Regions from separate parts of the Streptomyces sp. NBC_00259 genome, predicted to be linked through region 1. Evidence: riboswitches for the same ligand, from Rfam matches in the RefSeq annotation. Region 1 holds a riboswitch; the other holds the start of a gene.
What was found. Region 1 has a riboswitch for cyclic di-AMP ahead of OG766_RS21640 (C40 family peptidase). Riboswitches for the same ligand answer to the same signal wherever they lie in the genome.
Positions count from the first base shown of each region.

Region 1 (3,398 bases):
TAGAAGCGCACGCCGCCGACGACCTTGTAGGGCAGGCCGACGCGGATGAAGATCTCTTCGAAGACACGGGACTGGGCGTTCGTCCGGTAGAAGACGGCGACATCGCCGGCCTTGGCCTCGCCCGCGTCCGTCAGCCGGTCGATCTCGTCGGCGACGAACTGCGCCTCGTCGTGCTCGGTGTCCGCGACATAGCCGGCGATCTGCGCTCCGGCACCGGCATTCGTCCACAGGTTCTTGGGACGGCGGCTCTCGTTGCGCTCGATGACGGCGTTGGCGGCGGAGAGGATGGTCTGGGTCGAGCGGTAGTTCTGCTCGAGCAGGATCGTGGTCGCGTCCGGGTAGTCCTCCTCGAACTGGAGGATGTTGCGGATCGTGGCGCCGCGGAAGGCGTAGATCGACTGGTCGGCGTCGCCGACGACGCACAGCTCGGCCGGGGCCAGGTCCTCGTACCCCTCCCCCACCAGCTCGCGCACCAGCGTGTACTGGGCGTGGTTGGTGTCCTGGTACTCGTCGACCAGGACGTGGCGGAAGCGGCGCCGGTAGTGCTCGGCGACGTCCGGGAACGCCTGGAGCAGATGGACCGTGGTCATGATGATGTCGTCGAAGTCCAGCGCGTTGGCCTCGCGCAGCCGCGACTGGTACATCCGGTAGGCCTCGGCGAGCGACTTCTCGAAACCGTCGGCGGCCTGGTCGGCGAAGGTCTCCTCGTCGATCAGCTCGTTCTTCAGGTTCGAGACCTTGGCGCTGAAGGACTTCGGCGGGAACTTCTTCGGGTCCAGGTCGAGATCACGGCAGACCAGGGCCATGAGCCGCTTGGAGTCGGCGGCGTCGTAGATCGAGAACGACGACGTGAAGCCGAGCTTCTTGCTCTCGCGGCGCAGGATGCGCACGCAGGCGCTGTGGAAGGTGGAGACCCACATGGCGTTGGCGCGCGGGCCGACGAGATGCTCGACGCGCTCCTTCATCTCGCCCGCGGCCTTGTTCGTGAACGTGATCGCCAGTATCTGGCCGGGGTGGACATTGCGGGTCGCCAGCAGATGGGCGATCCGGTGGGTCAGCACCCGGGTCTTGCCGGAGCCCGCGCCGGCCACGATGAGCAGCGGCGAGCCCGTGTGCACGACGGCGGCGCGCTGCTGCTCGTTCAGCCCTTCGAGCAGCGCAGCCGGGTCCACGACGGGGCGCGGAGCGCCGTCTCTGTAGTACGCGCCCCCGGACGGAGGCACGTCGAACGTGCCCTCGAAGAGGTCGTGCGGGACCTCCTCGTGGGGCGCGTGCTCGTCGTGCTCGGGGGGCGGGGGCCCCTCCGAGGCCGAGGTGCGCTGGAGGTCCGCCAGGAAGCTGTCGTCAAAGAGGCTGCTCATCGCTCTACGAGTCTAGGCCGCTCCACTGACAGCCCGCCGCCGCCTTCACCACACTCGCCACGAACACACACGGTCACATCGGAGCACACAGCGCTAAGGTAACGAAAATGTATCGGGCATATCGAACATCCGCCTTCACAGCAGCACCACACTTTGGCTAGCGTGCTCGCCCAGGCAGCCCGTACCCCCATCGGCGAACCACGCCAACCGGGTCGCCACGCCGAATCCGTGCTTCCCTCGCGGGAGTTCGGAACCGGGGACCCACCATTTGTGCATAACTGGGGTGAATCGGGCCGCGTTTCTCTCGGCCCGTAGGACAGCCTTCCGTTCCGTCCGAACCCGACAGCTAACCCGGTAGGCGGTCCACGGAAGGAGATGCCGGCCTTGGCGTCGCACCGCAAGCCGCGCAGCCGTACACGCACCAACTCCCCCGCCGTCGGGTTGACGACGGCCGCCATAGCGAGCGTCTCGCTCCTCTCGGCACAGAGCGCGACAGCCGACCCGAAGCCCAGCATCGACGAGGTCCAGAAGAAGGTCGACGACCTCTACCGGCAGGCGGGTTCCGCGACCCAGGAGTACAACAGGGCCAAGGAGTCCACCGCGAAGCAGCGCCGCACGGTGGACCGGATCCTCGACGACGTCGCCAAGCGCACGGACTCCCTCAACGAGTCCCGCCGCGCTCTCGGCAGCTACGCGGCCGCGCAGTACCGCACCGGCGCGGTCACCCCGACCGCCGCGCTGCTCTTCGCCGACAGCCCGCAGGCCTACTTCGAGCAGTCACAGCTCATGGACCGGCTGACCGAGCAGCAGCGCAGCACCATCACCGAGTTCGAGGCCGAACAGGCCGCGGCGGCGAAGCAGCGAGCGCAGGCCACCAAGAGCCTGGAGTCGCTGACGGCCTCGCAGCAGTCGCTGCGCACCAGCAAGCAGACCGTCCAGACGAAGCTCGCCGAGGCGCGTGAGCTGCTCTCGCAGCTGACCGCCGAGGAGAAGGCGCGGCTCGCGGAACTGGAGCGCAAGCGCGAGGAAGAGGCCCGTCGCAAGGCCGAGGCGAGAGCCAAGGCGGAAGCGGAGGCCGAGGCCGAGCGGCAGCGCCAGGAGCGTGAGCAGCAGGAGCAGAGCGGTTCCGGTACGGGCGCGGGCTCGGACACGGGATCCGGCACCGGCACGGGCACCGGCACCGCCGGCGGCGCGTACGCCGCCAAGGCCGAGAAGGTCCTGTCCTTCGCGCGCGCCCAGATCGGCAAGCCGTACGTCTGGGGCGCGACCGGCCCGAGCTCCTTCGACTGCTCCGGGCTCACCCAGGCCGCCTGGAAGGCCGCGGGCGTCGATCTGCCCCGTACCACCTGGGACCAGGTGAAGGCCGGACAGAGCGTGGCGACGGCGGACCTGCTCCCCGGGGACCTGGTCTTCTTCTACGACGACATCAGCCACGTCGGCATCTACATCGGCGACGGCAAGATGATCCACGCCCCGAAGCCGGGTGCGAACGTCCGCGAGGAGTCGATCTACTACATGCCGATCTACGGGAGCATCCGCCCCGCGTAGCCGGTGGACGCGGTTGCAGGTCCGCATGTGAGTTGGCCGTTTCTCATCGTTCTGTCCGCGGCTTGTCCGGTTGGACAGGGCGATGAGAAGTCCGCTCTCGCGGGTGGATGCCGTCGTTGGGTGACCTGGTCCGACATCGTCCATCGGTGATCTTCCTGGTACGGTCCGGTCATGCCGCGCCTGGTGGACGTTCCTGGGTACGTACGCTTCTGGACCGCCTCGGCTGTGTCTGCCTTCGGTTCTCAGGTCACCGGGCTGGCCCTGCAGATCCTCGCCGCCGTGGCCCTGAGCGCATCCGCCACGGAGGTCGGCATCGTCAACGCCGCCCGCTGGGTTCCGTATCTGCTCTTCGGTCTCATGGCCGGGGTCGTGGTGGACCGCTGCCGGCGCAAGCTGATGATGGTCGTCACGGACCTCGCAAGGGCGGTCCTGCTCGGTGCGATACCCGTGCTCTGTGCGCTGGGTCGGCTCAGCATCCCTGCACTGTGC
Region 1 is NZ_CP108080.1:4,751,774-4,755,171, reverse strand. Features, by position in the region: gene pcrA (DNA helicase PcrA) at 1-1,361, opposite strand, end outside; cyclic di-AMP (ydaO/yuaA leader) riboswitch at 1,570-1,738, shown strand; gene OG766_RS21640 (C40 family peptidase) at 1,737-2,909, shown strand; partial or broken gene OG766_RS21635 (MFS transporter) at 3,081-3,398, shown strand, end outside.

Region 2 (3,398 bases), 3.8 Mb from region 1:
CCACAGACGCCGCCGCACCGTCGCGGCCGCATGAGGAGTGGTACGCCATGAACCACCCGTCCGCCCGCCATGTCCTGCCGGAGTTCACGGAGCGCACCAGCGCAGGGCTCCGCACCCTCGATCCGTACGCGAAGCTCCTCGCCGAGCGGATCGTGTTCCTCGGCGCACCGGTCGACGACACCTCGGCCAACGACGTCATCGCGCAGCTCCTGCACCTCGAGTACGCCGCCCCGGACCAGGACATCGCGCTCTACATCAACTCCCCCGGCGGTTCCCTCAGCGCGATGACCGCCATTTACGACACGATGCAGGTGGTGACCTGCGACATCGCCACGACCTGTCTGGGCCGGGCCGCCTCGACGGCCGCGGTGCTGCTGGCGGCAGGCGCCCCCGGCAAGCGGATCGCCCTGCCCGGTGCCCGGATCGTCGTCCAGCAGCCTTCCCTGGCGGAGCCGGTGCAGGGACAGCCGACCGATCTCGATCTCCAGGCTCAGGAGTTGCTGCGGCTGCGGGAGCTGATGGCCGCCGTGCTCGTACGCCACACCGGTCGGAGCGCCGAGCGCATCGCCGAGGACATCGAGCGTGACAAGGTCTTCGACGCCCCGGGCGCCAAGGAATACGGGCTGATCGATCACATCGTCAAGAACCGGAAGACGTCCGCGACTTCCCTCCACGGCCGGTGAACCGGCCGTGGTGCCCGAACTGCCGCCGCTCCCCGCACTGACGCGTGCCGAAAGTGAGTTCATCGACAGCTATCTCGAAGTCGTCGATCAGCTGGGAAGGATCAACCCGGCGCGTGGCACGCACACCTACGGCGCGCTTCGTGCCGCCCAGGCGCTCGTCGTACGGGCCACGGCGCTCCGGGACGCGCTGACGGTCATGCACATGCGCGGTGAGAGCGAGCTGCACGCACCGACATTGGCCCGTGCGCTGCGGGTGTTGGACGGGGAGCGCAGGGCGTCGAGAATCACCGTACCTCCGGAGTCGCCGAGTTGACGGTCCGCCGCCCGACGGCCACCGCGCACCTCGCGGCACGCCGGAGGCGTACGAGTGGGTGTCGCCCATCCGGACCAGTCGCGGCTGCACGATATGCACCGGGCAAGTTGCGCCGTGGGCTGAGCCGACTGGCGCAACGGCCCGTTCCGACGCTGGTACAGCGCTCGTCACCGGGCGACGCACTGTCCGCCAAACGGCTCTGTCCACTCGAATAGGTCATTGGTGAGGAGCCTCACAAAACGCCGTTTCTAAGAGGAAATCCGGCAGTTCGTGGGTCAAGATCCCTGGGACGACAAGCCCCCGCCACCGCGGCGGGGCGGTCCGGGCGGACGCCGAGTCCTGCCGCCGCACCGGATGCCTGGTCGACATGAGGGCTTCGGCAGGAGTGGAGGACCCGAGCAGTACGGGCCGGCCGCACATCATGGCCGGTCCTTGGGGTGAAGCCGCGTACGCGGCCGGGCGTCTTCGCCGGTCCGAACCCGACAGGTCATCCTTCACAGGCGGCTGACGAAGGGTTGCGCATGTCTGCGCAGACACATCTCCCGTCCCTGTTGTCCCGGACGGGTGCCGTCTCGGCACTCACGATCGCGGCCGTCGGCGGCTCGCTGGTCCTGCCGGGCGGCGCGCCCGAGGCCCATGCCACCGCGGCACACGCGACGAAGGCACTCAACGTGGCCGCGTCGAAGAAGGGCTCTCCGTACCGCTACGGGGCCACGGGGCCGCATCGCTTCGACTGTTCGGGACTGACGCTCTACGCGTACAAGAAGGCCGGCAAGAAGCTGCCGCGCACGGCCCAGCAGCAGTACAACCGGACCCGTCATATCCGCGCTTCCCAACGGCAGCGCGGTGACCTGGTCTTCTTCCAGGCCCGCGGATACGTGTACCACGTCGGCATCTACGCGGGAGGCGGCAGGATCTGGCACTCGCCGAAGACCGGTTCCGTGGTGAAGCTGAGCAAGATCTGGTCCAAGAGCGTGCGCTACGGGCGCGTGCGCTGAGTTGTCCGGGCCCCGGCACCGTCCGGGGCCCCGAGGGACGAGAGGAGCGGTCACGGCCCTCCACGGCGCGGCCGGTACGCGTCCGCAGGCGTCCGTACGCGTACGCAACGGCGGGATGCCGTGGAGGGCTCAGGGCCGGTGCCCCTGTGGAGCGGGGTCGCCGGGGAGCCCGCCCGACGGGACCGCCCCGCGCTCGGTGCGGACGACGGCCGGCGCGGGGCTCCAGGGCATGGCGATCCAGACGGTCTTGCCGCCTTCCGGGGTAGGGCTGACGTGCAGCCTGCCCCCGCACTCGGCGGCGAGCCAGCGGATGATCACCATGCCGCGGCCGTTGTCCTGCTGCACCGCCGCGGGCAGCCGCTGCGGCCAGCGCGGATGGCTGTCGGTCACACCGACGCACAGCTGTTCGTCGCGCTCGAGACGGACGTCGACCGTGAAGGTGGGTGACTGTCCGAAGGTGTGCTGAACGGCGTTGGTGGCCAGTTCGGAGACGATGAGACGGACCGTGTCGGCCGCGTCGTCCTCCCTCGGCAGCCCCCACTCGGTGAGGACCTCGGAGACGTATCTCCGCGCGGCGGGGACCGAGGCGGGATCGCTCGGCAGGGTGATGGAGGCTTCCTGATGGTCGGCCATGGCGAGCTGTCCCTTTCCCACCGGGGCTGCGGGAGCGCGGCACGCAGCGGATGCGGTGCCGGAACAGCCTCGGACTGCGCTGTGCGCCAGAGTGTGCGCTAGCCGTCAGAGTGCCACTGTGCCGCCCCTGTTGGTGCCGATCCACCTTGATATGCATATATCTGTCGCTCAAAGCGGTGAACTCTGCGACGCGAGAACGTATTTGGGCGCAGACTTGCGCTGCGCCGGCCGCTCACGCGCCGGTCGTACGCCGGTCACTCGACGACCGAAGGAGGAACGGAGGAGGGGACGGAATGCGGCACGGTCCCGCGGTGCGCCGCCGCAAGCTCGGTGAGGAACTGCGCGGCCTGCGGCTGGACGCGGGCCTCACCAGCCGGGAGGCGGCACGCCTGGCGGGTTGGCACCAGTCGAAGGTGAGCCGCATCGAGACCGGTGCGAGCGGGGTGAAGCCCGCCGATGTGGCCCGGTTGCTCGACGCCTACGGGGTGGCCGATCCGCGGCTGCGGGAGCTGCTGGGGACGCTGGCGGGCACGGCGGACGGCGGGGGCACGGGCTGGTGGCACGCCTACCGCGGGGTGATCCCTCCCCAGTACCGGGACTTCATCAGCCTGGAGTCCCAGGCGAGTACGGCGCGGACGCTGGAGACCTCGGTGGTGCCCGGACTGCTGCAGACCGCCGACTACGCACGGGCGGTGACCCTTTCCGCGCTCGAAGGAGCGCCGACGGCCACGGTGGACTCGCTGGTGGAGGTGCGCATCGCCCGTCAGCAAG
Region 2 is NZ_CP108080.1:982,459-985,856, forward strand. Features, by position in the region: gene OG766_RS04325 (ATP-dependent Clp protease proteolytic subunit) at 48-683, shown strand; gene OG766_RS04330 (hypothetical protein) at 691-996, shown strand; cyclic di-AMP (ydaO/yuaA leader) riboswitch at 1,342-1,514, shown strand; gene OG766_RS04335 (C40 family peptidase) at 1,518-1,994, shown strand; gene OG766_RS04340 (ATP-binding protein) at 2,124-2,627, opposite strand; gene OG766_RS04345 (helix-turn-helix domain-containing protein) at 2,921-3,398, shown strand, end outside.
Region 2: linked by a shared signal. The riboswitch ahead of OG766_RS04335 (C40 family peptidase) and the one ahead of OG766_RS21640 (C40 family peptidase) in region 1 are both predicted to bind cyclic di-AMP.